4 regions of the Lacticaseibacillus sp. 866-1 genome follow, and region 1 is predicted to be linked to each of the others. Evidence: predicted binding sites of a transcription regulator. Region 1 holds the regulator's gene; each other region holds the start of a gene.
What was found. Region 1 encodes HrcA, which represses chaperone genes, less so after heat shock. Its sites were predicted from a motif close to TTAGCACTCNNNNNNNNNGAGTGCTAA; they were not measured.
Positions count from the first base shown of each region.

Region 2: JUE30_RS05805 (ATP-dependent Clp protease ATP-binding subunit) is a predicted target of HrcA. The motif match lies at 2,476-2,502, and genes of this name have one in related genera.
Region 3: clpP (ATP-dependent Clp endopeptidase proteolytic subunit ClpP) is a predicted target of HrcA. The motif match lies at 3,407-3,433, and genes of this name have one in related genera.
Region 4: JUE30_RS08075 (Hsp20/alpha crystallin family protein) is a predicted target of HrcA. The motif match lies at 3,549-3,575, and genes of this name have one in related genera.

Region 1 covers NZ_BOLU01000009.1:57,550-64,864, forward strand. Annotated here, with positions in the region: gene rbfA (30S ribosome-binding factor RbfA) at 1-39, shown strand, start outside; gene JUE30_RS04260 (TerC family protein) at 335-1,090, shown strand; gene truB (tRNA pseudouridine(55) synthase TruB) at 1,092-2,006, shown strand; gene ribF (riboflavin biosynthesis protein RibF) at 2,020-2,967, shown strand; gene hemW (radical SAM family heme chaperone HemW) at 2,967-4,112, shown strand; gene hrcA (heat-inducible transcriptional repressor HrcA) at 4,289-5,344, shown strand; gene grpE (nucleotide exchange factor GrpE) at 5,353-5,973, shown strand; gene dnaK (molecular chaperone DnaK) at 6,007-7,315, shown strand, end outside.
Region 2 covers NZ_BOLU01000014.1:22,219-29,533, reverse strand. Annotated here, with positions in the region: gene ptsP (phosphoenolpyruvate--protein phosphotransferase) at 93-1,820, opposite strand; gene JUE30_RS05815 (phosphocarrier protein HPr) at 1,820-2,086, opposite strand; gene JUE30_RS05810 (hypothetical protein) at 2,194-2,385, opposite strand; gene JUE30_RS05805 (ATP-dependent Clp protease ATP-binding subunit) at 2,618-4,843, shown strand; gene JUE30_RS05800 (GNAT family N-acetyltransferase) at 4,895-5,443, opposite strand; gene JUE30_RS05795 (DUF1827 family protein) at 5,580-5,864, shown strand; gene JUE30_RS05790 (MucBP domain-containing protein) at 5,907-6,959, shown strand; gene JUE30_RS05785 (SseB family protein) at 7,021-7,315, opposite strand, start outside.
Region 3 covers NZ_BOLU01000001.1:168,526-175,840, reverse strand. Annotated here, with positions in the region: gene rapZ (RNase adapter RapZ) at 1-609, shown strand, start outside; gene yvcK (uridine diphosphate-N-acetylglucosamine-binding protein YvcK) at 609-1,640, shown strand; gene whiA (DNA-binding protein WhiA) at 1,645-2,592, shown strand; gene JUE30_RS00945 (MarR family winged helix-turn-helix transcriptional regulator) at 2,670-3,119, shown strand; tRNA gene JUE30_RS00940 (tRNA-Arg) at 3,187-3,258, shown strand; gene clpP (ATP-dependent Clp endopeptidase proteolytic subunit ClpP) at 3,455-4,045, shown strand; gene JUE30_RS00930 (sugar-binding transcriptional regulator) at 4,380-5,417, shown strand; gene gap (type I glyceraldehyde-3-phosphate dehydrogenase) at 5,455-6,477, shown strand; gene pgk (phosphoglycerate kinase) at 6,706-7,315, shown strand, end outside.
Region 4 covers NZ_BOLU01000023.1:9,371-16,685, reverse strand. Annotated here, with positions in the region: gene JUE30_RS08085 (heavy metal translocating P-type ATPase) at 1-1,500, opposite strand, end outside; gene JUE30_RS08080 (hypothetical protein) at 1,562-2,761, opposite strand; gene JUE30_RS08075 (Hsp20/alpha crystallin family protein) at 2,970-3,401, opposite strand; gene JUE30_RS08070 (iron-sulfur cluster biosynthesis family protein) at 3,755-4,159, opposite strand; gene JUE30_RS08065 (S1C family serine protease) at 4,744-6,078, opposite strand; gene JUE30_RS08060 (MBL fold metallo-hydrolase) at 6,180-6,977, opposite strand; gene JUE30_RS08055 (two-component system regulatory protein YycI) at 7,110-7,315, opposite strand, start outside.

The sequences.
Region 1 (7,315 bases):
GAGCTGCTCAACGAAGTGAAACACGAAGGCCTCGAGTAAAGGCTGTGCGGCCCACCAGCGATGGTGGGCCGTTTTTTTGCAAGGTGTGTAGGGGTCGCGGTTTTAGCCCGATGATTAGCCGCTACGCATGTCAGACTGGACGCCGTAAACGGCAACAGTCTGATCATAGCCCGAGGCATTGCCGCCGTTGTTTGGCGGCGAGGCATCGGGCGTAGCTAATCATTCGGGCGTTGCGACCCCGGAGCCCAATTATGGTTGAACCCAAGCTGGCTTACACTGCGGGTGCAACGGTGCCAGAGGAAATGTATAATAGTAAAAATAAGGCGGTGGCGACGTGAGTCTGATTGAGAAATTGTACTTACCCTTTTTTGAAGCGAGTGACTGGCACCAGGCGGTGATGACTACCCAGGGCTGGGTCACAATCTTAACGCTGGCGCTGCTGGAATGCTTGCTGTCAGTGGATAACGCGGTCGTGCTGGCCGCGCAGACCAAGTCGTTGCCAGACAAAAAAGACCAGCACCACGCGCTGATTTACGGCATGTGGGGGGCGTATCTGTTCCGGTTCATCGCGATCGGCCTGGGCACGTACCTCATGAACTTCTGGGGCATCAAAGCGCTAGGGGCGGCATACTTGGTGTGGATGTCGCTGCATTTCTTCTACGAGCAACGCCACCCCAAGGACGGGCCGCAGCCAAAGACCCTAGCCAAGCCGAAGCAGACGCATTTTTGGCGCACTGTGGCTTCAATTGAGGCGCTCGATATTGTGTTTTCCGTCGATTCGATCCTGGCCGCGCTGGCCATCGACAATAATCCGGTGATTGTGCTGATTGGCGGGTGCCTAGGAATTTTGGCGATGCGGTTTGTCGCCCAGATCATCACCGACTTCATCACTAAGGTGCCCGAGCTGGAAGTGATGGCTTACGCGCTGATTTTCATCATTGCAGTAAAGTTGGCGCTCAGTCTGCCGCAAATTGGCATTGAGGTGCCGAACTGGGCCTTTTCGCTGATCGTGGTGTTGGCCTTCCTGATCACCTGGCTGGTTCACCAGCGGCGCACGGCCCACGGCCAACAGCAGAAGCGAGGTTTTTGACATGGATGGGATTTTACCAGTATACAAGCCGTCGGGTATGACTTCGGCCGATGTGGTCAGCAAACTCCGCTACTTGTTGCAAATGAAAAAAGTGGGCCATTCGGGCACACTTGACCCCAGCGTCGATGGCGTGCTGCCAATCGCGCTGGGGGCGGCGACGAAGGCCGTGCCGGCGCTGATGGCGCTGGGCAAAACCTACACGGGCAAAGCGACGCTCGGCTTTGCGACGGAAACTGAGGACCTCGACGGGGCTGAGGTGTCCCGCGTGACCTTAACGGCCCCGTTTACCGATGCGCAGATCGATGCCGCGCTGTTAACGTTGACCGGCGAGATCACGCAAACGCCGCCAATGTACTCGGCGGTCAAGGTCAACGGGCGCAAGCTTTATCAGTACGCTAGAAACGGCGAAACCGTCGAGCGGCCGACTCGCCAAGTTCACGTTTACGAATTTAAGCGGACTGCGCCCAGCACGTTTGATGCGGCAAGGGGGACGCAGGACTTCACGTTTGAAGCCAAAGTCTCAAAGGGGACGTACATTCGCACCCTTGCGGTGGATGCCGGCCGGGCGCTGAAGGTGCCGGCCGTGATGGCGCAGCTGACGCGCACGCAAAGCGGGGGGTTCAAGCTCAGCGACACGCTTGATTTACGTCAGTTGACGCGCGACACCGCCCCGGCAGCTGCGGTCGCTCATTTGCGGCCCATCGAATTCGCTTTTCCGGACCTGCCGCTGATGGCGCTTTCGGCCAGCCAGTGGGACGCGGTCAAAAATGGGCGCGGCTTGCCGCTAGGCACTGCCGCGACTGATGAAATCGGCCTGACGTACCAAGGCGTCTTTAAGGCGCTGTACCGCAAAGAGGCGGCCGAGTTTCGGCCTGCCATGATGTTCTTGGCTAATGCCGGCATTGGCCAAGGTTGATGAGGAGATAATTATGCAAGTGATCGATATTCACCCGCCGCTTGCGGCGGCAGCAGTTCCCAGCCAGCCCATCGTGCTGGCGTTGGGGTTTTTCGACGGCGTTCACCTGGGCCATCAGGCGGTGATTGGCCGCGCGCGGGCAGAGGCTGACAAACGCGGCCTGAAGCTTGCAGTCATGACGTTTGATGTGCATCCGGCGGTGATTTACCGCGGTGTGCCGGCCAGCTCGGTCAAATACCTGTCCCCGCGGCCGCGGAAGAGTGAACTGATGGCGCATTTTGGCGTCGATCTGCTGTACTTCATCCACTTTACCCCGGCGTTTTCAAAACTTTCGCCCCAGGCCTTTGTCGACCAGTACCTCGTTGTCCTGAATGCCGCGGTCGTGGTCGCTGGCTTCGACTACACGTACGGCAAACGCGATATCGCCAACATGAAGACACTGCCGCAGTACGCTCAGGAGCGGTTTGAAATCATTACGGTGCCCAAGACGGTTGATGCCGGGGAAAAGGTTTCCTCGACGCGGATTCGCGAGGCGCTAGACCTTGGCGATGTGGATCTGGCAAACCACTTGCTGGGTTATCGCTATCAAACAAGCGGCACGGTGGTGCACGGCGAGGCGCGCGGCCGCACGATTGGCTACCCGACCGCAAACGTCCAGGCACCGGCCGAAGAGCGCATCCCCGGCATTGCCGTGTACACGGTGCGCCTGCAGGTCAACGGCCAGTGGTACCCGGGGATGGCGTCGGTCGGGCGCAACATCACCTTTGGTCCGGGGCGCCCGGTGACGGTGGAGGTCAACCTGTTTGATTTCCACCAGGATATTTATGATGCGCCGGTGCGCGTCGAGTGGATGCACCGCTTGCGCGGGGACATGATGTTTGATTCAGCGGCGGGGCTGGTTGCCCAGCTTGCCCAGGACGAAAAGGACGCCAAGGCGTTTTTGAAAGGGCTGACGGATTGATGGCTGGGGCTTATGTGCATATTCCCTTCTGCTCTCACATTTGTTACTACTGCAATTTCAACAAGGTCTTCATCGAAGGTCAGCCGGTTGACGATTACGTCGACATGCTGATTCGCGAGATGCACCTGGTGATGGCCAGTCATCCCGATGAAAAAATCGAAACCGTGTACGTTGGCGGCGGCACGCCGACCACGCTGACGCCGGTGCAGCTGGAGCGCTTGATTTCCGGCATTCGCCGCGAGCTGCATTTCGACCACGGCGAGTTCACCTTCGAAGCGAACCCCAACGATTTGCTCGAAAAGGATAAGCTGCGCGCGCTGCATGAAAATGGGGTCAACCGCCTGTCAATTGGGGTGCAGTCGTTTAACGACGCCATTTTAAAGGCGATTGGGCGCACGCACCGGGTCGCCGATGTCTACCAGGCGATCGCCAATGCGCGGGCAGTGGGCTTTGAGAATATTTCCATCGACCTGATTTTTCGGCTGCCCAAGCAGACGCGCGAGGACTTTTTGGCGAGCCTGCACAAAGCCTTGGCACTTGATCTGCCGCATTATTCGACGTATTCCCTGATCTTGGAAAAAAAGACGATTTTCTATAACCTGATGCGCTCCGGGCGGCTGCAGCTGCCGAATCAGGACGCGGAAGCCGACATGTACCAGGACGCGATCGACCTGATGGAAAGCACCGGGCGCCATCAGTACGAGATTTCTAATTTTGCCAAAACCGGTTACCAGTGCCAGCACAACTTGCTGTACTGGCGCAACGAGCATTACTTCGGCTTTGGCGCCGGGGCGTTTGGCTACGTCGGCCGCGATCGGTACCACAATTTCGGGCCGATCAAGCAGTACCTGGACCCGCTCCACAACCACAAAGTGCCGGTGATCGAACATCACCTGGTGCCGCTGGAAGAGCAAATCGAAGAAGAGATGTTCCTCGGGCTGCGAACCCGGGAAGGGGTGTCTCAGAAACGGTTTGCAAAGCGCTACCACATGACCATCAATGAGGTGTACGGGCAGCTGTTGAAGGACCTGAGCGACCAGCAGCTGGTCACGGTTGATGGGGATGCCGTGCGCCTGACAAACCAGGGGCAGTTTCTCGGCAACGAAGTCTTTCAGCAGTTTTTGCTCGATGACCCACTGATTTGACCCCGCGTACTTGCGCCTATTTTCAGAAAAACACACGTCGGTCTCAGTCCTGGGGCCGATTTTTTCGTGAAAACGGCGAAATTAGCAGACTGAGGTTGACTTTGCTAACGGCCATTGGTATATTAAGTATTGTACTTAGCACTCAAATGGTTTCAGTGCTAAAAGAAGGTGGGATTATGTTGACGAAACGCCAACTACTCGTCTTGAAACAGATCATCCGCTCCTACACCGAAACCGGCCAGCCAGTCGGTTCCAAAGCGTTGATGGCGCAGTTGCCGGTGCATGTCAGTTCGGCAACGATCCGCAACGACATGGCGGCGCTGGAAGACGAGGGTCTGATCAGAAAGACGCATAGCAGTTCTGGCCGCGTCCCATCGACTAAGGGTTACCGTTTCTACTTGGACAACCTCGTCGAGCCAGCCGCGGTCACGCCCAACGAGATTGCTGCGATTCAGCAAGGCTTCGGGGGGCATTTTTACAAGATCGATGAAATTGTCGCCCAAAGTGCGCGCATTTTGTCGAACCTCACAAATTACACCGCAATCACCTTGGGGCCTGAGGTCACCAACTTAAAACTCACTGGGTTTCGGTTGGTGCCGCTGGGCAATCATCAGGTGATGGCGATTTTGGTCACGAGCAATGGCAACGTTGAAAGTCAGCTGTTCACGCTGCCCCCGGAAGTCGGCTCTGACGAAGTGGAGAAGGCCATTCGCATCATCAACGATGAGCTGGTCGGCTTATCGCTCGGCGAAGTCGCCCAAAAGCTTCAATCAGAAGTGCCGGGGTTGCTATTCAAGTACATGACCAGCCCGGACGGGTTCCTGGACCTCTTCGGCAACGTGCTCCGCAAGGCGGCTGAGGAACGCTTCTATGTGGGCGGGCGTCTGAATCTCATGGATTACCTGGGCGACTCGGATGTGGATCAGCTCAAGCGGCTGTTAGCCATGATGGATAATGATCAAGGCAGCCAGCGCCAGGCGTTCAATACGTTGCTTGGCCCGCTTCATGATTCCCATATCAAGGTCAAGCTGGGCTCGGAGCTGACGCCGGATGTGCTTGAGAATCTGAGCCTATTGACCGCGAACTACTCAGTCGGCGAACACGGGACTGGGATGATTGCCCTGATCGGGCCGACCCAGATGCCGTACTCGAAGATGATCGGTTTGCTCGATGCCTTCCGCGAAGAACTCGCAAAACGGCTGACCGATTACTACAATCATTTTGATCAGTGACAGGAGGCATGAATTTGACAGACAAGCAAACCAAGAAGACGCAAACCGCCAAGCAAACTGCGGCAAAGGCTGAACCAAAGCCTGAGGCCAAACCAAAAGCGGCCAAGCAGCAACCAAGTCTGCGGGATGAAATCGAGGAAGAGATGAAGGACGACCTCGAGGAAGAAGTCCAAGACTCCGGCGTGGATGTTGAAGCCCTGCAAAAGGACCGCGACGAGCTCGAGGATAAGTACCTGCGCGCCGCCGCCGAGATCAACAACATGAACAAACGCTTCAATAAGGAGCGCGAGGACATGGCCAAGTACGACGGGCAAAAGCTGGCCACTGCGGTGCTCCCAGTTCTGGATAACCTGGAGCGCGCGCTGGCCACCGAGGTCACGGACGATGCCGCGCAATCTTTGAAAAAGGGCGTCGAGATGGTGTACAGCCACCTCGATAACGCCCTCAAGGAGAACGGCGTGACGGAGATCACGGCGACCGGGAAGTTTGATCCGAACCTGCAGCAAGCCGTGCAAACCGTTCCGGCGGATAAGGATCACGCGAAGGATACCGTGGTTCAGGTCCTGCAAAAAGGCTACAAGCTCAAGGATCGGGTCCTGCGTCCAGCGATGGTCGTCGTTGCAAATTAGTTAATCAAAACTGTTAAAAGAAGGGATTTTACTATGAGTAAAGTTATTGGGATCGACTTAGGGACTACCAACTCCGCGGTCGCCGTGCTCGAAGGCGGCCAGCCAAAGATCATCACCAACCCGGAAGGCAACCGCACCACACCGTCTGTCGTTGCGTTTAAAGACGGCGAGATTCAAGTCGGCGAAGTTGCCAAGCGGCAGGCCATCACCAACCCAGACACCATCACTTCGATCAAGCGTCACATGGGCGAGGCCGGCTACAAGGTTAAGGTCGGTGACAAGGAATACACCCCGCAGGAAATTTCTGCGATGATCCTGCAGTACATCAAGAAGTTCTCTGAAGATTACTTGGGCGAAGAAGTGACCGACGCGGTCATCACGGTACCGGCTTACTTCAACGATTCGCAGCGTCAGGCGACTAAAGATGCCGGCAAGATCGCGGGTCTGAACGTTTCTCGCATCGTCAACGAACCAACTGCGTCCGCCCTGGCTTATGGCCTGGACAAAGGCGACAAGGACGAAAAGGTCCTGGTTTACGACCTCGGCGGTGGGACGTTTGATGTCTCCATCCTGCAACTCGGCGACGGCGTGTTTGAAGTGCTGTCGACGAACGGGGATACGCACCTGGGCGGTGATGATTTTGATAACAAGATCATCGACTGGCTGGTCAGCGAGTTCAAGAAGGATAACAACATCGACTTGTCCAAGGACAAGATGGCGATGCAGCGTCTGAAGGATGCCGCTGAAAAGGCGAAGAAGGATCTGTCTGGCGTTTCCCAGACGCAAATCTCCCTGCCGTTCATTTCTGCCGGTGCCAATGGCCCGCTGCACTTGGAGCGGACACTGACGCGTGCCCAGTTTGACCAAATGACCGCCGACCTGGTTGCCAAGACCAAGGTCCCAGTGGATAACGCGATGAAGGATGCTGGCTTGTCCAACTCAGACATCGACAAGGTCATCCTCAATGGTGGGTCGACCCGGATTCCGGCCGTTCAAGACGCGGTCAAAGAGTGGACCGGCAAGGAACCAGACCACAGCATCAACCCTGACGAAGCCGTTGCCCTTGGCGCTGCCATTCAGGGTGGGGTCATTTCCGGTGACGTCAAAGACGTTGTCCTGCTCGATGTCACCCCATTGTCTCTGGGAATCGAAACGATGGGCGGCGTGTTCACCAAGCTGATCGACCGCAACACCACGATTCCAACCTCCAAGAGCCAGGTCTTCTCGACTGCGGCTGACAACCAGCCGGCCGTTGACATTCATGTCCTGCAAGGCGAGCGGCCGATGGCTGCGGACAACAAGACGCTTGGCCGCTTCCAGCTGACTGACATTCCGGCGGCCC
Region 2 (7,315 bases), on a different contig from region 1:
TAGAGGTTGATGTATCCGCTGTCAAACTTGATTCAGCAGGGCACAATAAAAGCGCCTCTGCCAAAGCAGGGACGCGTTCATTTTGCGTTCAATTAGTGTTTCTCGGTAAATTCCTTGACCAGCTTGATGTTGTCTTCGTTGGTCACGGATTCGGTGGTGGCCCGCTCTGCGAGGGTCTTCAGGTAACTTGCCGAAAGGCCCTTCATCTGGCTACGCACGCGCAGGACAGAGGTCGCGGACATGGAGAACTCGTCGAGCCCCATGCCGACCAAGAGTGGCACCATGATCGGGTCGCCAGCGGCTTCCCCACACATGCCGGCCCACTTGCCTTCCTTATGTGCCGAATCGATGATGTGCTTCACTAAGCGCAAGATCGATGGGTTGTAAGGCTGGTAGAGGTAAGACACGCGGTCGTTGCCGCGGTCCGCCGCCATGGTGTACTGAATCAAATCGTTGGTGCCGATGGAGAAGAAGTCTGCGACCTTGGCGAACTGATCCGCCAACACGGCCGCGGCAGGTACTTCCATCATCATCCCGGTTTGGATGTTGTCAGCAACCTTCACGCCTTCCTTGACCAGCTTGTCCTTTTCCTCCAAGAAGACCTTTTTGGCCGCCTTGAATTCGTTGACTGTACCGATCATCGGGAACATGATGCGCAGATTGCCGTAAGCCGAAGCCCGCAGCAAGGCCCGCAACTGGGTGCGGAAGATGTCCTGCCGGTCCAGGCTGATCCGAATCGCCCGGTAGCCCAAAAACGGGTTATCTTCGTGTGGCAGTGGCAGGTATGGCAGCTTCTTATCACCGCCGATGTCCATCGTGCGAACCACGACAGGCTTGCCGTCCATCTGCTCGAGCACGGTCTTGTACGCCTCGAACTGATCGTCTTCGGTTGGCAGCTCCGACGAGTCCATGTACAAGAACTCGGTACGATACAGGCCAACGGCTTCAGCACCATTGGCAAGCACCGCGTCCATGTCCTTCGGGGTCCCAATGTTGGCGCCGACTTCGAAGTGCTGACCGTCTTCCGTCACCGTCTTAGCCGTCTTCAGCTGCGCCCATTCGGCCTTTTGTGCGGCAAAATCCTTGGCTGCCTGTTCGGAAGCCTGGATCTGGTCAGCACTCGGGTCGATCGTCACAGCACCGGTCAAGCCGTTGACGGTGATGGTCTGGCCGTTTTTAACGTCCGTCGTGACCGTGTCCGTCCCGACCACAGCCGGGATCTCAAGCGAGCGCGCCATGATCGCGCTGTGCGCGGTCCGGCCGCCGATGTCGGTGACAAACGCCTTAACGTACTTCTTGTTCAGCTGAGCAGTATCTGAAGGCGTCAAATCATGCGCCACGATGACCACTTCAGAATCGATCAATGCCGGGTTCGGCAGCGGCCGGTTCAAGAGGTGTGACAGCACCCGGGTCGAGACGTCGCGGATATCCGCGGCGCGCTCTTGCATGTAGGTGTTATCGGTCATCGCTTCAAAGGTTTCAATGAAGCCGTCGGAAACAGACTTCAAGGCGGTTTCTGCGTTGACCTTATCGTCTGTGATCTGCTTTTCAATGGCCCCGATGTATTCCGGATCGGCCAGCATGGTCATGTGCGCGTCGAAGACTTCTGCCTCTTCCTCGCCCAGCGACTCTGCTGCTTTTTGCCGGATGATCTTCAGTTCTGCAATGCTCTGGTCGAGCGCGGTGTGCAGACGTGCGACCTCTTTGTCTGTATCTTCAATAGTTGACTTCGAAAATGACAGATCGGGTTGCACGAGCAGGTAGGCCTTCGCCGTAGCGACGCCGTCACTTGCCGCGATCCCTTTCAGGTTCTTAGTCATTAGTTAGACAAGCCTTCCTTTTTCATGGTCTCTTCGATGGCAGCAATAGCTTCCTTTTCGTCTGCGCCTTCAGCGGAGATGGTGACGTCGGCGCCTTGGCCAACGCCCAAGCTCATGACGCCCATGATGGACTTCAAGTTAACGCTCTTCCCCTTGTATTCCAGGTTGATGTCAGAGTTAAACTTGCTGGCTGCCTGAACCAAGAGAGTGGCTGGGCGAGCGTGGATACCTGTTTCTGCAACAACATTAAATTCGTGTTTTTCCATGAGTAATCTGCTCCTTTGTGTATAAACTTTTGCCGAATAGAATTTGCATTCTATTTCTTGTAAACCTTACCATTATTCCGCTTTCAGAACAAGTATCATGGCTGGTTTTATTGCCCCTTGGCGGACTGATAATGGTACAAAATCGTGCCCCCGCGCTCCGCCTGGCCGACGATTTCCTTGCGAGCCGGATAATTGGTCCAGGCCTCACGAAAAGCGGCAAACGTCTCGGGTTCGATCTTGATCTCCGTAATTTTACCTGCGCGGAGATCATTCATCATTTGGACATAGTCTGATGCCACATGCTTGCCCCCTTTCCGTCACTATTTTAGACTAGAGACAGGCCGTTGACCAGCGCTGAAACCGCAGTCGCACTGAATTTCGCGAAAAAATTAGCACTCTCACGGTAAGAGTGCTTGCATTTAATTTTTCGCGGTGTACACTGGAGTCAAGGTCAAAGAAGGTCAAAGCCTGGTTTGACTTTTCCGCGTCCTTTGCGCGGAAGGACTTAGATAAGAAAGGTTGTGAACAACGGTGCTATGTGAAAATTGCCATCAAAATCCGGCTACCATTCATTTGTACACCAACGTGAATGGCCAACGCCAAGAGATCAACCTATGCCAAAACTGCTACCAGCAGTTGAAACAACAAGCAGGAGGCACTATGCAACCAACGAATGCAAACAATGATCCGTTCGGCTTCAGCAGTCTCGATGACATCTTCCGGGCGATGGCTTCCGGCCAAAACGGCCAGCAGCAGCCGCAGGACCAAACCCCACCCACTCAAAGCGGGCGCGGCGACAATGGCGGCGGCAACCGGCCTGGCCAAGGCGGCAATTCCGTCTTAGGTCAGTTCGGCGTTGACTTGACCGCCAAGGCCAAGAACGGCGAAATCGACCCAGTCATCGGCCGGGACGAGGAAATCGCCCGCGTTATCGAAATTTTGAACCGCCGGACCAAGAATAACCCCGTTTTGATTGGGGAAGCCGGGGTCGGCAAGACCGCCGTGGTCGAGGGGCTCGCGCTTAAGATCGCAAACGGTGATGTCCCAACCAAGCTGCAAGACCGCCACGTCATCCAGCTGGACGTCGTGTCTCTGGTGCAAGGCACCGGAATTCGCGGCCAGTTTGAACAGCGCATGCAGCAGCTCATCGACGAGCTGAAGAAGAATCCGAACATCATTCTCTTCATCGACGAGATCCACGAAATCGTCGGTGCCGGCAATGCCGAAGGCGGCATGGACGCCGGCAACGTCCTCAAGCCGGCGCTGGCCCGCGGCGAACTGCAACTCGTCGGGGCCACGACCTCTAACGAGTACCGCCAGATCGAAAAGGATTCCGCTCTCGCCCGCCGGCTGCAGCCGGTGACCGTCGAAGAGCCGTCGCCTGAAGAGACCATCAAGATCTTAAAGGGCATTCAGCCGCGCTACGAGGCCTACCACCACGTCAAGTACACCGACGACGCCATCGAGGCCGCCGTCAACCTGTCCGACCGCTACATTCAGGACCGGTTCCTGCCTGACAAGGCCATCGACCTGCTGGATGAGGCCGGCTCGCGCAAGAACTTGACCATTACCGTAGCCGATCCGCAAACCATCAAGGACAAGATTGCCGAAGCCGAAAAGCAGAAGCAAGGCGCCTTGAAGCAGGAAGACTACGAAAAGGCCGCCTTCTACCGCGATCAGGTCACCAAGCTGCAGAAGATGCAGCAGCAAGACGAAAAGCAGGAAAAGGAAGACACGCCAACGGTCACCGAAAAGGACATGGAGCAGATTGTCGAAAAGATGACCAACATCCCCGTTGGCGAGCTCAAGCAGCAAGAGCAAGAGCAGCTCAAGAACCTGGTGCCTGACCTTGAGGCCCATGTCATCGGCCAAAACGAGGCGGTCGAAAAAGTCGGCCGCGCCATTCGCCGCAACCGCATCGGCTTCAACAAGACCGGCCGCCCAATCGGCAGCTTCCTCTTTGTTGGTCCGACCGGGGTCGGCAAGACCGAGCTGGCCAAGCAGCTGGCCAAGGAACTGTTTGGTTCCGAGCAGAACATGATCCGGTTTGACATGTCTGAGTATATGGAAAAATTCAGCGTGTCCAAGCTCATCGGTTCGCCTCCGGGCTACGTCGGCTATGAAGAAGCCGGCCAGCTGACCGAGCAAGTCCGCCGCAATCCGTACAGCCTGATTTTGCTGGACGAAATTGAAAAGGCGCACCCAGATGTGATGAACATGTTCCTGCAGATCCTCGATGACGGCCGCCTGACCGACAGCCAGGGCCGCACCGTTTCCTTCAAGGACACGATCATCATCATGACGTCAAACGCCGGCTCGACCGACGCCGAGGCGAACGTCGGCTTCGGCGCGTCGATCAACGGCACGACCAAGTCCGTCCTGAACCAGCTGGGCAACTACTTCAAGCCGGAATTTCTCAACCGTTTCGACGACATTGTCGAGTTCAAGCCGCTGAGCAAGGACACCCTGTTGTCCATTGTGGGCCTGATGATCAACGACACCAACGCCAACATCAAGGACCAGGGCCTGACCATCAAGGTCACCGAACCGGTCAAGGAGAAGTTAGTCGAACTCGGCTACGATCCCGCGATGGGCGCCCGGCCGCTGCGCCGCGTGATTCAGGAGCAAATTGAAGACCGCGTGGCGGACTTCTACCTTGATCACCCGCAGGCCAAGCACCTCGAGGCACGCATCGACAAGGGCGCGATTGCCATTGTCGAAAGCAAACCGGAAACCCCGACAGTCGCCAAAAAATAACGCCAAATAAGTTGAAGGGACTAAGCGAATGCCTCGCTTAGCCCCTTTTGACTACTTGCGCAAGATTTTGGAGCCATACCACGGATAAAACCAGCCAGTGTACCCGCGCATCAGCGCATCGAACTGCGCTGGCGCAAAACGGCCGTTGCGGGCCATGGTGTCATAGGCCACCCCGAGGTCGACCACCTGGTAAGGCTGCAGCACAAACCCGTTGCGTTGGTAAAACGCCAGCCGGGAGCGCCGCTGCCGAACATTTGAGGCGGCGTCATCTTGCGGCTCCAGGGCCAGCACCAAGGGCCGCCCATCAAAGCGCGCCGCCAGCCGGTCCAAGATGGCCGAGCCAACGCCCTGCCCGCGCACGGTCTCCGCGGTCGCCAGAAAAATCAGGTACGTCAGGGCTTTGGTCGTCACGGTAAATGTCAGGCCAACAAACCGGGCGCCGTCGTGCCACGCTAGAAAATCAATGCCTGCCCGCCTGCTGTTGGCGAGCAGCCACACCAGGGGGACTTTTTCCTCTTTAGGAAACGCGCGCTGGTACAACTTGAGAACGGGAAAATAATACCGACTCGCCGGCCGGACCGGTTCACTTTGCAGGGTCATGACTGTCGCCTCCTGCCTCCAGTTTAGCAAACTTGGCGGCGAGCGGCGAAATTCACCGGCGGCGCAGAAACTTTTGGTTTTTCCGGCCGGTTCACTTATAATGAAGACAGGAAACTAGAGACTGGGGGCATTAATTATGCGGTTGATCGATATCACCAATAGCTACCCGCACCTGGTGGCGCAACAGCTCGCCCATACCGACACGAACTACATTAAAGTCTATTCACTTGGCAGCACCACGGTGATTTACACGCGGGCGGCCTCTCATGATGAGCTGCTGTTCACCAATGATAAGCGCAACATCAAAGATGCTGAGATCGCCTTTGCGCTGGATAAGTTGGCCCACGTCGCCTTTGCGGATGTCAACGTCATTCACGGCGATAAGCTCGCCGAAGTATCGCTGGCAACCGAGGAATTCTAAAAAAAGCCGGCAGTTGCCGGCTTTTTTTGCATGGAGGACACCATGGGCCTGTTTCAATCACTTGCGAACTGGTTTAAGCGCCGCCCGCGCAAAACTGCGAGCAAGACGCCAAACCCCACATCAACTTCAGCCCGACCGGTGCGCGCTGCGGCCAGCCAGCCGCAACAGGCAAATGCCTTGCCGCCGGCGACCGGTGCGACCAGCCGCTATGTTAGTGTCGCCATTTATTACCGCGAGCGCGGCAGTGCTGCCGAACTGCGACGGCCCAGCATTGTGCGCGGGCCGATCGGTGCGCGGCTGAACATTGCGATCCCGCAAATTGAAGGCTACGAGCTGTTTTCCGTCACGAACTATCTGACGCGCTTTCCGGCGAGCCAGGCGGTCGTCTACCTGCTTTACGATCCACACGTCGCCGCCCCAGTCGCGGTGTATCACCGCGATGAAACCGGCCGCCTGCTGGCTGCGCCAACGATGCTGGTCGGCCGGCTCAACGCGGCATTCACGGCAGAACCTTTGCCCGCCTTCAAGGACCACGCCGTTCCAAGTGCGCCGCAGCGCGGCCGCTTCACGCACACCGCCCAAGTGTTGCACTTCACCTACCAGCTGGGGCCAAGTCTCACCTACGCCGACCCGCAAAGCGCGTACGTTGAGTTGCGTCAGGCCAAGCCGGCCTACCCGACCCCGGTGAAGGCGCAGGTCTATGCCACCATGCTGCCAGCTGGCTCGTTTTGGCGCGTGTTTGGCCTCGCCAAGAATCAAGCGGGTGAAGTCTTCCTGGATCTTGGCGGCAGCCAGTGGATCACCACTGCTAACACGCAGCCGCAAAACAGCAATCCGTTCCTGCCTGGGCCGACTCAGCTCAAACTCACCACCGACCGTGTCAGCTTTAACGCCCAGCCGCTTCAAGCCGTCGGTCAGGTCAACACCAGTGGGTCGCTGACGCGCTGGGCCAAGCCGTATGGCCAGCGCCTGAAGCCCCTGGCCGCGGGCGCGACGGTTGCCCTGCTGGCCACTGTGTATGGCACCGACGGCAGCCGCTGGTACCGCCTGAGCGACGACTCGTACGTGCTTGCCAGCCTCGTTGATCTGCTCTAACTCAGACATGCAAAAGGCCACGGTCATCCGATAATTGGGACGACCGTGGCCTTTTAACGTGCTACGCTTTGAAAAACGGCTCAATACCTTCGACCATCGGCTGGCTGTCATCGTCCAGCGGGACAACCGACAGCTGCAGATCGATCGACGCCAGCGCCTTGTCGCCGCGTTCGCCCAGCTGCTGGGTCAACGGCCGCAGCTGCTCGTCTGCCATGCCTGCCGCATCCAAGATCAAGACTAGGTGTTCGGTGCCATCGTAGCTCAGCACGCGCAGCCAGCCCTGCTTAACGCCGCTGCCCTTCAGCTCGCCTTGCAGCATATCCTCAAAGCCGTCTGGCAAGTGGTCAGGCTCGGAC
Region 3 (7,315 bases), on a different contig from region 1:
GCGACGGATGCCGAGCTGGTGTCCCGGTATAAGGAGACCCGCCGCAGTCATCCCTTAGCGCAGGAAGGCCGCCTGATGGACGGCATCAAAAAGGAGCGCAGCCTGCTGACCGAACTGCGCAACCGCGCCCAGGTGGTAATCGACACGACCAACCTTTCTCCGCGGCAGCTGCGCGAAAAGCTCTTCGTCATCTTCAAATCGGCCGATCACCCGACCTTCCACTTGGAAGTGATGTCCTTCGGTTTCAAGTACGGTTTGCCTATCGATGCCGATATCGTGATGGATGTGCGTTTCTTGCCCAATCCCTATTACGTGCAGAAGTTTCGCAACCGCGACGGCCGCGATCAGGAAGTCTACGATTACGTGATGGATAACCCAGCGGCGGAGACGTTTTACCAGCAGTTTTACACGATGCTGGCCAGCATTATGCCGCAGTACAAACAAGAGGGCAAAAGCAGTGTGACCATCGCGATCGGCTGTACTGGCGGTCAGCACCGCAGTGTGGCATTCACGGAGCGGGTCGGCAAGGCCTTTGCGGCGGCCGGGTATCCGGTCGACATTACGCATCGCGATGTCAATAAACGGAAAGCGACGGTGAACCGTTCATGATGCCAAATGAAACCAAAACGATTCGCGTCATCCGCGGCCGGCGGCCCAAGGTTGTCGTCATCGGCGGCGGGACGGGCCTGCCGGTCATCGTCAAAAGCCTGCGTGAACAAAATGCTGATGTCACGGCGGTCGTCACGGTGGCTGATGATGGCGGCTCAAGCGGTGTAATTCGCAACTACATCAACGTGGTGCCGCCGGGCGATATTCGCAATGTCCTGGTGGCGTTATCCGACATGCCGGGGCTGGAGAAACAGGTCTTCCAATACCGCTTTGACAGCGGTGATAGTTTCTTTGCTGGCCATGCGATTGGCAACCTGATCATCGCGGCGCTGTCGGAAATGGGCGGGGGTATTTTTCAGGCCGTGCAAACCCTGTCGTCCATGATGAAGGTTGATGGCCATGTCTATCCCGCCAGCAACCGGCCGCTGACGCTTCACGCCGAGTTCACCGATGGCACGACTCTCGCTGGTGAGGCTGAAATCACGGCCGCCGGCAAGCACATTAAGCGGGTTTGGGTCACCGATACCGATGACGCCCAAGAACCTGAGGCCATGCCACAGGTGATCGACGCGATTTTGGCGGCGGATGTCGTGGTGATGGGGCCAGGGAGTCTGTTCACCAGCGTGCTGCCTAACTTGATGATCAAGAACTTGGGCCAGGCGGTGCTCAAGACCCGCGCGGAAGTCATTTATGTCGTCAACATCATGACACAAAAGGGCGAGACCGAGCGTTTCACCGATGCCGACCACGTGCGGGTGTTGAACCGGCACCTGGGGGCCAACTTTGTTGACACGGTACTGGTCAACATTGCCCCGGTGCCCAAGAATGCGCTGGATGCCCAGAAGTACAACGAAATCTTGGTGCCAGTGCGCCCAGACTACCAAGGCCTGCGAGACTTAGGCTGCCGCGTCATCTCGGCTGATTTTCTGAAGCTGCGGGACCGTGGGGTGTTCCACGATGGGGACAAGGTGGCGTCCGAAATTTTGAACCTGGCCTTTCAGGTTGGCACGATGAAAAAAAGAAAGCGGTGAGTGAATGGCCAGTTTTGCTAGCACAGTTAAAAAAGAACTGACCCAACTGGAGGTTCACCCGGAGCACGCGAAGGCGGAACTGTCTGCACTGATTCGGATGAACGGGACGTTGGCAATTCAGGCGCACCAGTTCGTGCTCAACGTCCAAACGGAGAATCCCGCCATCGCGCGCCGAATCTACAGCTTGATCCGCCAAGTTTACCATCATGAAGCTAACCTGATTGTTCGGCGCAAGATGAAACTGAAGAAGAACAACCAGTATGTGGTCCGCCTGACCACAGGGGTGAACGCCGTTTTGGAAGATCTGGATATTCTGGACGGGCGCGACATGTCGATCCGCACTGCGGTGTCCCGAAAGGTGCTGGACGAGCCGCAGCGGGAACGCTCTTATCTTCGCGGCGCATTTCTCGCCGGGGGTTCAGTCAACAGTCCGGAGACGTCCCGGTACCATCTGGAAATTTATTCTCTGTACAAGGACCACAACGATGATGTGCTGAAGATGATGAATGATTTTGGGTTAAATGCCCGTACCGTTGAACGGCGCAGCGGTTGGATCGTGTACCTTAAAGAAGCCGAAAAGATTGCGGACTTTTTGCAGGTGATCGGTGCGACCACGGCCATGCTTAAGTTCGAGGATGTTCGGATTGTCCGCGACATGCGCAACTCCGTCAATCGTCTGGTTAACTGCGAAACCGCCAACTTGAATAAAACCATCGATGCAGCGCAAAGGCAGATTGAGAATATTAACGCCCTGAAAGACCGGGGCCTGCTGGAAGGTCTGCCGTCCAAACTGCGGGAAATCGCAGAGCTGCGGCTTGCACATCCTGATGTTTCGTTGAAGGAGCTAGGGGAAATGGTGCCCAGCGGCGTGATTTCGAAGTCCGGGATCAATCACCGGTTGCGGAAACTGAACCAGATTGCAGAAGGCAGTCAGCAGGCCGCTGAAAGTTGACACTTCCATTACTTAATTAAATCGTCTACAATAAGCTCGATAGAAAAGATGGATATGACGTCACTGGAGGCGAGCATATGACTAAACCGATCCGTTTGAATGAACAGCTGTGTTTTTCCATATACAAAGCGCAAAAACAATTTAACCACTTTTATTCGCAGGCGCTGGCCAAGTACAAGTTGACTTATCCGCAGTACATCACGCTGCTGTCGCTTTACGAGCACGGCACGATGTCGGTCAAGGAAGTCGGGCAGACGCTGAACCTGGACTCTGGGACCTTGACGCCGCTGATGAAGCGGATGGAAAAGGACGGCTGGATCTCACGCAAACGCTCTGCGCAAGATGAGCGCCGGGTGGATGTCAGTTTGACCCAGAAGGCCAAAGACATGCGCGATGAGATTTACGATCATGTGGGTTCATGCATGACCTATCTGGATTTTCCGGAAAAAGTGTATGAAGCGATCAAGAGCCAGGTTGACACGGTCGATCAGCATCTGACGGCCATCCCTGACGAGAAGCTGCAGTGAACGCGGGCCTGAATTTGGCTTGAGGGTTGCATTTTGGCCGGCGCTCCCGTAAAATAATTGAGTACTTGCGCGGTTAGTGTAATGGATCGCACGTGAGATTCCGGTTCTCGAAATCCGGGTTCGACTCCCGGGCTGCGCAGCATTCAAGGAAGACGCCACTAGTTGGCGCCTTTTTTAATGCCTGCAGCAGGTGGTTGAGGGCTCGCGAGGCGCGTGAGTATGCTAAACTATCCCTGACCCGAAAAGTTGGTCAAAGTCTTTGACCTTTTTTGACGTTAGTGCTAAGCTTGGCACTGTACTTAGAAGAGTGCTAATACTCGTTAGGAGGTTCCGCTATGTTAGTTCCGACAGTGATTGAACAAACCAGCCGCGGCGAGCGTTCTTATGATATTTACTCCCGCTTGCTTAAAGACCGGATCATCATGCTGTCCGGGGAAATCAATGACCAGGTTGCAAACTCCGTCATTGCGCAGCTTCTGTTCCTCGACGCACAAGACCCTGATAAAGATATTTACCTGTACATCAACAGTCCTGGTGGTGTGATCACCTCTGGCCTGGCGATGCTGGACACGATGAACTTGATTCACGCCGATGTACAAACGATCGCGATCGGCATGGCTGCATCGATGGCGTCGGTGCTGCTCGCCGGTGGGGCGAAGGGCAAGCGGTTTGCGCTGCCTAACTCTGAAATCTTGATTCACCAGCCGTCTGGCGGTGCCCAAGGCCAGCAGACCGAGATTGAGATCGCCGCTGAGGAGATTTTGAAATCGCGCAAGAAGCTGAATAAGATCCTGTCTGACGCCACTGGTCAGACGGAAGCCAAGATCAAGAAGGATACGGAGCGCGATAACTATATGACCGCTCAGGAAGCCAAGGATTACGGCTTAATCGATGATATTTTGACCTCGAAGGCCGACCAGAAGTAATCCTGAAATCGAGCACTCGCGCATAGATGCGGGTGCTTTTTTGATGAAAAATAGGTGAGAACTCATCCGAATGACCAGTTTTGAAAACCCCGTCCCCAAATTAGAGAACGGTTTCTTTCCGAAAATACGCGCAGGCTCAGCATAGATTCTTCCAAAATTGGAAGAGTTTTCGGCTTTTAGGCAAATCCCTTGCACCGTTTTCAGCAGGTGGCTATAATAGAAAGCGTTGGTAAGGGAGATCCGGTGTGTCTGGGGTCCCAAAATTTTTTGCTACTACTGGGTCACTATGTGGCACGGTAGGACGCCAAACGACCCACGAAAAGGACAATGAGCTATGCATTCTGAGTTCGCTTGGATCGAAGCAATCGCGCCTGATTTCATGGGCGTGATTACGCAACGCTATCAGATCTTGCAATTCATCAGCTGGATGTCGCCGGTCGGTAGACGGGCGCTTGCTGAGCAGATGAAGCTGAGCGAACGAGTTCTGCGCACGGAAACCGAGTTTCTGCGTAAGCAAGGCCTGATTGAAAGCTCAAAGTCTGGCATGGTCCTTACCAGCCAGGGTATCGAAGTTTTCCAAGGCTTGGAGCAGTTCATGAATCGGCTGCTGGGGTTCAAGGAAGACGAGAAGCATCTTGCCGAAAAGCTTGGCATTGAGCACTGCCTGATTGTTAGCGGTGACGCGGATCAAAGCAGCCGGGTCTTGGACGAGATGGGGAAGCAGTTAAACTCCACTCTCCAGCTGATCCTGCCCAGCGGCCAGTTGACCATTGCGGTCATGGGCGGCACAACAATGGCGCGCGTGGCCCAGCAGATGACGTATAAGCTGTCTGCAGGCCGCGAGTTAACCTTTGTGCCAGCACGCGGCGGCGTCGGCGAGGCGGTGGCAATTCAAGCCAATTCGGTTGCCGCCAGCATGGCAGAAGCAACGGATAGTAAGTACCGGGTGCTGTACATTCCTGAAAATGTCAGTGCGAAAACTTACCAGCCACTGCTCCAAGAACCGGCGGTCCGTGAGGTGCTCCAATTAATTGACAATGCCCAGGTTGTGATTCATAGTATAGGAGATGCATTGATCATGGCTAAGCGTCGATCGATGTCTCCTGAGGCCATTGCCGAGCTCACCGAACAGCATGCAGTTTCAGAAACTTTTGGCACGTTTTTCGATGCGAGCGGCAAGGTCATTTACAAGATCCCAAGAATTGGGTTACAGATTCCGGATCTTGATCATATCCCATATGTGTTTGCAGTTGCCGGCGGCCGCTCCAAGGCCAAGGCAATCGCAGCATATATGAAAAATGCGCCGAGTCGGACGTGGCTCATCACGGACGTCGGCGCCTCAAATGCGATTTTAACTGGGGAAACCCGTTAGAATAAAACTCTTATTTCCTAAAGGAGGAAATTTTAGCATGACTGTTAAAATTGGTATCAATGGTTTTGGCCGTATCGGTCGTTTGGCCTTCCGTCGCATCTTTGAATTAGGTGCCAAGAGCAACGATATTGAAGTTGTTGCCATCAACGATCTGACCAGCCCAGCGATGTTGGCTCACCTGCTGAAGTATGACTCAACTCACGGCACTTTCCCTGGTGAAGTCAGCGCTACCGACAACGGTATCGTTGTTAACGGCAAGGAATACCGTGTTTATGCTGAACCTCAGGCTCAGAACATTCCTTGGGTTAAGAACGACGGCGTTCAGTACGTTCTCGAATGCACAGGCTTCTACACCTCAGCCGAAAAGGCTCAGGCTCACTTGGATGCCGGCGCAGAACGTGTTCTGATTTCCGCACCTGCTGGCAAGATCAAGACCATCGTTTACAACGTAAACGATGACACCTTGGACGCTGACGACAAGATCGTTTCCGCCGGTTCTTGCACGACCAACTGCCTGGCACCAATGGCTTACTTCCTGAACAAGGAATTCGGCATCGAAGTTGGTACCATGACAACGGTTCACGCTTACACCTCCACTCAGATGCTGCTTGACGGCCCTGTTCGCGGTGGCAACCTGCGCGCTGCGCGTTCTGCTGCTGTTAACACCATCCCTCACTCAACTGGTGCGGCTAAGGCTATCGGTATCGTTATCCCAGAACTGAACGGCAAGCTTCAGGGCCACGCACAGCGTGTCTCCGTTGTTGACGGCTCCCTGACCGAATTGGTTTCCATCCTGAAGACCAAGAACGTGACGGCTGACCAGGTCAACGCTGCGATCAAGAAGCACACCGATGGCAACCCAAGCTTCGGCTACAACGCTGACGAGATCGTTTCGTCCGACGTTATCGGCACAACCTACGGCTCAATCTTCGACCCTACCCAGACCGAAGTTACGACCGCCGGTGACTACCAGCTGGTTAAGACGGTTGCTTGGTACGACAACGAATATGGCTTCACTTGCCAGATGATTCGTACCCTGCTGAAGTTCGCGACTCTCTAATTTAAAACCTTAGAGCATTAACGATTTCAACCGTTATGAAGGGGGCGGAGGGAGTATCTCCCTCCGCCTTCTTTTTATGACAACATGTGCAAAAGCACACGCATATCCCTGGCCTCGACGGGCTGGGCTTGCCGTACCAAACACGCTGTTTGGCAGGGCAAACCTAGTCCGCTTGGGACCAGGTGGGTGTGCGCTCAGCATTCCAACATTTTAGGAGGGTTTTATTCAATGGCTAAATTGATCGTTTCTGATCTAGACGTGAAGGACAAAAAAGTCCTGATCCGCGTTGATTTCAACGTGCCGATCAAAGACGGTGTCATCGGTGATGACAACCGTATCGTGGCTGCTTTGCCGACGATCCAGTACGTGATCGATAACGGCGGCAAGGCAATTCTGCTGTCCCACTTGGGCCGGGTTAAGACCGAAGAGGATAAGGCTAAGTTGAGCCTGCGTCCAGTTGCAGAGCGTCTTTCTGAACTGCTGAAGAAGCCGGTCACCTTCGTTCCTGCTACTCGCGGCAAGGAGCTTGAAGATGCGATTGCCAAGATGAACGACGGCGACGTTCTCGTGATGGAGAACACGCGCTTCGAAGACCTTGACGGTAAGAAAGAATCCGGCAACGATCCAGAACTTGGCAAGTACTGGGCATCGCTGGGTGACCTGTTCGTCAATGACGCGTTCGGGACCGCTCACCGTTCCCACGCCTCCAACGTCGGCATTGCGTCCAATATGCCTCAGGCTGCTGCCGGCTTCTTGATGGAAAAGGAAATCAAGTTCTTGGGCGACGCTGTTCAAAACCCAAAGCGCCCATTTGTTGCCATCTTGGGTGGCGCGAAGG
Region 4 (7,315 bases), on a different contig from region 1:
ATCGGCGACCGCTAGCGAAGGCGCATCGTTGACCCCGTCGCCGACCATGACGACTGGCCGCGCGTTTTTCGGCGTGTTATCCAGCACCTTGATCTTGTCTGCCGGCAGCTGCTCGGCAAACACTTTATCCACCCCGACCTGCTGCGCGACATCATCCGCAATGGCCTGATTATCGCCGGAGATCATCATGGTGTTTTCAACGCCGAGTTCGTGCAAGGCGCTGAGGGTCTGCTTGGCTTCCGGCCGGATGCGGTCAGTGAACGTGATGACGCCAGCAAACTGGCCGTCGACGCTGACGTATACCGCTGTGCTATCGACGCTGGCGTCTGTGCCGGCAAAGCTCGGCTTGCCGACCTTGACCAGCTTGCCGTCAACGGTGGCCTGGACCCCTTCTGCGGTGACTTCCTCGGCGGCGGTGGCGGCCAAAAGTTTGCCACTGCCGACTTCGCTGACTAAAGAACGCGCCAGAATGTGCGTCGACTGCTGCTCCGCACTGGCGGCCAGCTTCAGAAGCTGCGCTTGGTCGAAGCCCGGCTGTGCTTGCACCTGATCGACAGCGAGCACGCCTTGCGTGATCGTCCCGGTTTTATCAAACGCCACGGTCTTAGCGGAAGACAGCTTCTCGAGCGCCGTCCCGGACTTCACAATAATCCCGGCGCGGCTGGTGCGGCTCATCCCCGACACCATTGCGACCGGCGCCGCCAAAATCAGCGGACAAGGGCTCGCGACGACCAGCACCTCGGCAAAGCGCAGCGGGTTGCCGGTGACGGCCCAGGCTACCCCGGCAATCACATACGCCAGCAGCGTGAACGGCAAGGCGTAGCGGTCGGCCATGCGGACAAAATGCGCCGGCCGGGCTTCGGATTCCTTGACCAGCTGCACGATCCCCTGGTACTGGCTGTCTTCGGCACGCTTGGTGACGCGCACGGTCAGGGCGCTGTCGCCGTTGACCGTCCCGCTCATCAGCTCGTCCTTGGGATTTTTTTCAACGGGCTTGGATTCACCGGTCAAGCTGGCCTCGTCGACCATGCTGCTGCCTTCGGTGACAACCCCGTCGACGGGCACGACCTCCTGCGGCTTGACCAGCACGATGTCATCCACGTTGACGTCATCAACCGAAATGTCTTCCTGCTTACCGGCCACCAGCCGGTGCGCCGTGGTTGGGGTGTTGTCGAGCAGCTGCTTGAGGTCGGAGTTGGCCTTGGTGGCCGCGAAGTCCTCCAGCGCGTCACCGCCTGTCAGCATCAACAGGACGATCAGCGCCGCCCAGTACTCGCTCACGGCCAGCGTCGCCACCACCGCCGTGATGGCAAGCAGGTCCACGCCAAACGACCCGCTGCGCAGCGTCTTAATCATGTCCCACAGCATCAACAGGGCAATGGCCGCCCCAATGACCGTGATCACGATCTGCGCCCAGGTCGGCTGATGCAGCCCGAACTCCAAGATCAACGCCACGATCCCGACCGTTAACACCGCCCACAGCCGCCGATAATTTCTCAACGCGCTCACTCCCTTGTTTTATCTAGGCTTAATTATAATCATTCTAATTAAGAAAGTCCAGTTAGTTGCGCGGGGAATTTTCTTTGTCTGGCTCACACTCAATGACGATCGGCCAGGCGACCGTCCCCTCAGCGATCAGCGCCTGAAGCCGGTTGAATAAAAAGAGCAGCCAGGCGAAGCCGATCGCGAAGCCTTGAATCTCAAAGGCGGTCAGGCTCGGGTAACCGAAGACTCGAAAGCCCATGTTCATCAAAAACTCGACCACCCCGATAGCGTACGACGCCCACAGAAATTCCTTGGAGACCTCCGGCAACAGCCACCGCAAGCCGATGATGATAATCAAGATGATGGTGACCAGCATCCCCGCGATCTCGTCATGCAGCACGTGAAACTGCGCGTTGTTCGGGAACACCCCGATGCAGCCCAGATCGATCGCCGCCAGCGTCAACAACGCCCGCAGCGTCGTCAGCCGCCAGGACTTGCGGTGCTGCGCGTTCAACTGCACGAATAGGTAGTCGATCAGGCTGATCATCACCAGCGCGGTCATCACCAGCGTGAGGTTGAACTGCCAGGCGTTTGAGGCCAGCTTAGTGCCCAGAAAACTCAGGTTGTGCTGCCACCACTGCCGGCTGCCGTTTGAGGCCATCGAGATGACCGCCCCCGACACGATCACGATGGTCAGCAGGCTGGACAGCGTAGCCGCGTTGATCCGCAGCGCCATCTGCACCATGAACACATTCGCCAAGATCAGAAAGACCAGCACCTGCAGCACCGCCGTGAAGGGATCAAAGGTCGCCCCCGGAAACAGCGTGCCCAGCACCCAAAAGGTGCCCAGCAGGGCCATGCCCAAAATAATGGCAAACGCCAGCAAGATCACCGGGAAGTTCCGCCAGTACACGGCTTTGGAGAACCGGTTATCCGGATCGTTGCGCGACTGCACAAAGAAGCCGGCAAACAGTGCGATGCCGCCCACGACCCCAAAACCGATGGTGAAACTGGCGATCGACACATCCCCGGTCATCGGGATCACGTGCACCCCGATGTGCAGCCAGTAGAGAAAAATCGCCACCGTTGACACCAGGCTGACCAACAGCGGCCAGATAAAGGCCAGCCGCCCTGACCGGAGGCGGTCCGCTGGGGCCGGCTGGATCACGATGCGATCATTTTTAATAGTCAGTTGCATGGGCGTCTCCAAGTCCCCGCGCAGCTGCGCATAGACGCCAGCCGGCACCGTGACCTTGAGTTCGCTTTTTTCTTTCATGACTGTCTCTCCCCCGTATCCTCTTCCATCATCATACCGTAACGCGCCGGCAAACGCTGGGCAAGACCTTTAAAAATCGCCTGTGAGCCGGGCTTTTCGCCTCTTGCTCAACTCAATTTACCATGGCTGAACGGCGGCACCAAAAAAACGGGCTGCCCGGAGGCAACCCGTTTCCTATAGAGGCGGTAATTCAGTTAGAGGCGGTTAATTAGTCAATATCGATTTGGTGAGGGTCTTGTTCCTGCTCGGTCAGTTTTGGCAAGGTGATGGTCAGAACCCCCTTGTCGTATTGCGCCTTGATGTTCGACTCATCCACGTTCGGCAGGCGGTAGCTGCGGCTCATGGCGCCGTAGCTGCGCTCGCTCATCAGGACGTTGCCCTTGTTATCGGCGTGATCATTAACTTCCTTCTTGTTGACGGAAATATTCAGCACATTGTCTTGATAATTCAGGTGAATGTCCTGCTTGTCGATCCCCGGGACATCGACCTTGGCAACATAACTCTTGTCGGTTTCTTGAATGTCAGTCTTGAGCACCCGGCTCGTGTCGCTAGGCATGAAACGATCGAAGAAACGCGCGCCCAGATCATCGAAGAACGGATCCGTCAACCAGTTGTCACGATTCATAATCTCATTAGCCATGATGCAAAACTTCCTTTCATAATTGTCTGTTGGGTTAGTTCAAACAGGGAAAGCAGCCGCCCTGGCAACCGTCCGGCTCACACCTGCTCGCCTGTCGATCGGGGCTTTAGCTTCTTACCTTGTTTACATAAAGTATTATGCCACGGCTTAGCACTCTTGTCAACAGAGTGCTAACTTTTTTCGAAAAAAATCCCAACGATCCAGCAGAACCGTTGGGGCTGTACTGTTTGTTAGATTAGATAAAGTGAGAAAAGCGTTGGGCTAGGCAAGGCGTAGGCGCGCTCAGCTGGCCAACGCGGGAATGGCTGGCTGCGGTTGTCCTCCGCTAAAACCGGCCATTGTCGCAGCCCGGGTTAACAAACTTTTGCACCGAGCGCCTTCATTTCCTCACGGCGGGCCTGTTCGTCGGCCGGGAGCGGCTGGGCGAAGTCGATCGTGACGGCGCCGTCCAGCACGCCGGAGTCGTCATGCAGGTTCAGCATGCCGCTGTGATAATCCAGCGCAAGGCCGTGGCCGAGGTAGGACAGCTCAAGCGGCCCAGTGGTCAGGTTTAACTTCGTATTGCTGGCCAGCGGCTCGGCATAGTCTGGATCCGGGGTGTCCGCAATCACCAACTGAAACTTGTTGCCGATCGCACAGGTCCCGCCGAGCTTAGAGTATTTGCTGGAGCCGTCGTCAAGCGCCAAGAACAGACGGTCGCCCGGCACGAGCTTGTGGTTCAAGTATTCCTTTGCTGCCTCTGTAATGGTAATTTCCATATCGGTCACCCTTTCAACTAGATTGAACACAACTATTATGTCTTCATCATACCGGCTTGTTCACGTCCTGTCAATTATAACTAACCAAATACTAGTGATTGCTGCTTTCACACACAGGCTTACACCAACTATCCCCAGCAGTTATCCACATCACCCCCTTGATCAACCCTAGCGCTGGTGTTCAGAACATTTTTTGATACCAGATTTCGTGCCCGGAAAAATCAAGCACTTTATTTTTGGCCGGGAGTTATCCACGGTTTTGAACATCGGCATTTCACAAAGTGAGGCGTCCAAAATCGCGTCCTCATCGCCCGTACACGCGTTTGGTTCACAAAGAAAAAAGTTTATCCACCGGCTTTTGACCCCCTGTGGATAAGCCTGTGCACGGGCTGAAAAGTGAGTTATAAACACTATCCACAGAGTTATCCACAGGCAAGGGGTGTGATTATCCTCAAGGCGAATTCACACTTGACAACCCTCACCCGAACAATCCTGGCCATTGGGTGTCCAACTGCCGGAAATTGCCGAAAATAACGCATCAAAAAACCGCGCATCACTGCGCGGCTGATCTCACCCTAATTCAGTTATTTCGCGTTCCCGGTGGTGCCATCCAGCTGATCCGTGGTTTGTGACAGCTTGACGTTGACTGTCTTCTTGTCGCTGCCGCGGTAGTAGGTCAGGGAAATGGTGTCGCCGATCGCGTGCTTGTAAAGCTGGGTGTGCAGGGTCGCGACGCTGTCCACCGCGTTGCCGTCAACGGCGACGATCACGTCGTACTGCTTGAGCCCCGCCTTTTTGGCGATACTGGTCGACGTGAAGCCGGCCACTACGACCCCGTTGGTCACACTGGCAGGCACCTTCAGCAGACTGGACTGCTGGCTGGCCGAAACGCTGGAAAGATCCCGCGCCTCGATGCCCAGTGCCGGCCGAACCACTTTACCGTTGGCCACCAGCTGATTGATGATGGACACGACCTCGTTGCTTGGAATGGAGAAGCCCATCCCTTCGATGGTGGCGTTCGAGTTGCTGGTGCCTGACAGCTTCATCGAGTTGATCCCAATGACCTGGCCGTTCAGGTTGATGAGCGGGCCGCCGGAGTTCCCCGAGTTGATCGCGGCGTCGGTTTGAATGACGGTCGCCTGACCGGTCACTTGGCCGGTTTGCTCGTCGCTGACGTCAACGGTGCGGCTGGTGGCGGAGATGATCCCTTGCGTGACCGAGGTCGCATACTGGGAGCCCAGCGGCGAGCCAATGGCAAGGACCGTTTGCCCGGCCTTGATCGCGCTGGAATCACCGAAACTGGCCACGGTATCGACCTTGCTGCCATCGATCGACAGCACGGCGAGGTCAGAATCCTCATCGGTGCCGACTAGTTTTGCGGTGACCTTAGACCCGTCAGCCAAAATGACCTCCAAGGCGTCTGAGCCCTCAACCACGTGGTTGTTGGTGACAATGTAAGCCTTGCCGTCCTTTTTCTCATAAATGACCCCGGACCCTTCGCTGGCGTCCTCGAGCTTGCCGCTGTCTGAGCTTGACGAGCTCGAATCGCTGCCGGAGTCGCCGAACAGGTCACCGAAGGCATCTAGGCCACTGGAGGTCGACTGCGTCTTTTGCATGTTCACAACTGAAACCACGGCGCCTTTGACCTTCGCGAAGGCCGACGAACTGGCGCTGCTTTCGTTCACGCTGACGTTAGAGACCTTGGTGGTCCCGGGCTTGCCTTCGCTGACGGCCTCGTTGACCGAGTTGGTTGGATTGCTGCTCATGATGCCGTATGCGACACCGCCGCCCACGCCACCACCGACGACGGCCGCCACGACCGCCACCAGCGCAAGCTGCTTGATCCCCGACCGCCGCTTTGGCGGCTGCGGGGTCTGCTGCTGATTTTCTTCGGAAAAGTGATGTGATTGGTTATCCATAATGACCCTTCCTCTCTTTTTCTACATAAACCAGTGTACGGGATTGGTTTGACGAAAGTATGAAAAAGCCTGGGCTTTTTCGGCGATGATCCGCCTTAAGCTCAGGCTCCGACGGTAAATAAGGGATCGGCCACGGCGGGATCGGTGTCGAGCACCTGAAAGTCATGCCCAACAGCTAAGCCCTGCGCCTTCAGCAGGTTGACCACGGTCACATGCGCCAGCGGCTTCATGTTATTGTGCGGCGACAGGTGCCCCAAGTAGACGCGCTTGGTTTTCAGCCCGATCACATCCATAATCGCGTTGGCCCCGTCCTCGTTGCTCAAATGCCCAAAATCGCCCAAGATCCGCTGCTTCAGCGGCCACGGATAAGGACCCTCGCGCAGCATTTCCAAATCGTGGTTGGTTTCCATCACGTAGGCGTCAGCGTCTCTGATCGTGCCTTCGACGCGGTCGGACACGTACCCGGTATCCGTCACGATGGCGAAGCGCTTGCCGTCGTGCTGGAACTGGTAGAACTGCGCCTGCGCGGCATCATGGGAGACCCCGAAGCTTTCAACGTCCAGGTCGCCCAAATCGAGCTGGGTCCCTTCGTCAAACACGCGGATCTGATCCTGCGGCAGCACGCCGACGCTTTTCGGCAGCGCCGCAATCGTTGGAGCGTTAGCGTACACCGTCAAGTTAGGGTACTTGCGGGCCAACACGCCCACGCCGCGGCAGTGGTCGGTGTGCTCATGCGAAATAAACACCGAATCGATGTCCTTGAGGTCGCGGCCGATGCTGTGCAGCAGCTCATTCAGCTTCTTGCCGGACAGGCCGGCGTCCATCAGCACGTGATGCTGAGGCGTTTCAATGTAAGTTGCGTTGCCCGAACTGCTGGAGGCCAAAACGGACACACGCATGCCAAAATCTTCTGTCACTCTGCTCACTCTTTTCGCGGCTATTGTACCATACGAACAACCCGCGCTAAACTGAGCGGGCTCGCCCACCAAAAAACGGTGGTGATGAGCTGCCCCACCCCACCGCGGTTTGCGTTATTCTTCGGTGCGTGTTTTCAGCACCGTTTTATTGATGGCGTTCACTTTTTTCACGGTCAAGTTCTTGGAGCCCTGACTTTCGATGCCCACCGACCAGGCCGGCACGTACACGATGCTGCCCTTGGCGTTCAGCAGGTAGGTGTATGACAGACGCGTCCAGAGTACCTTCGAGTTGCTGGTAATCTCGTTTTCGCGGTACAGCG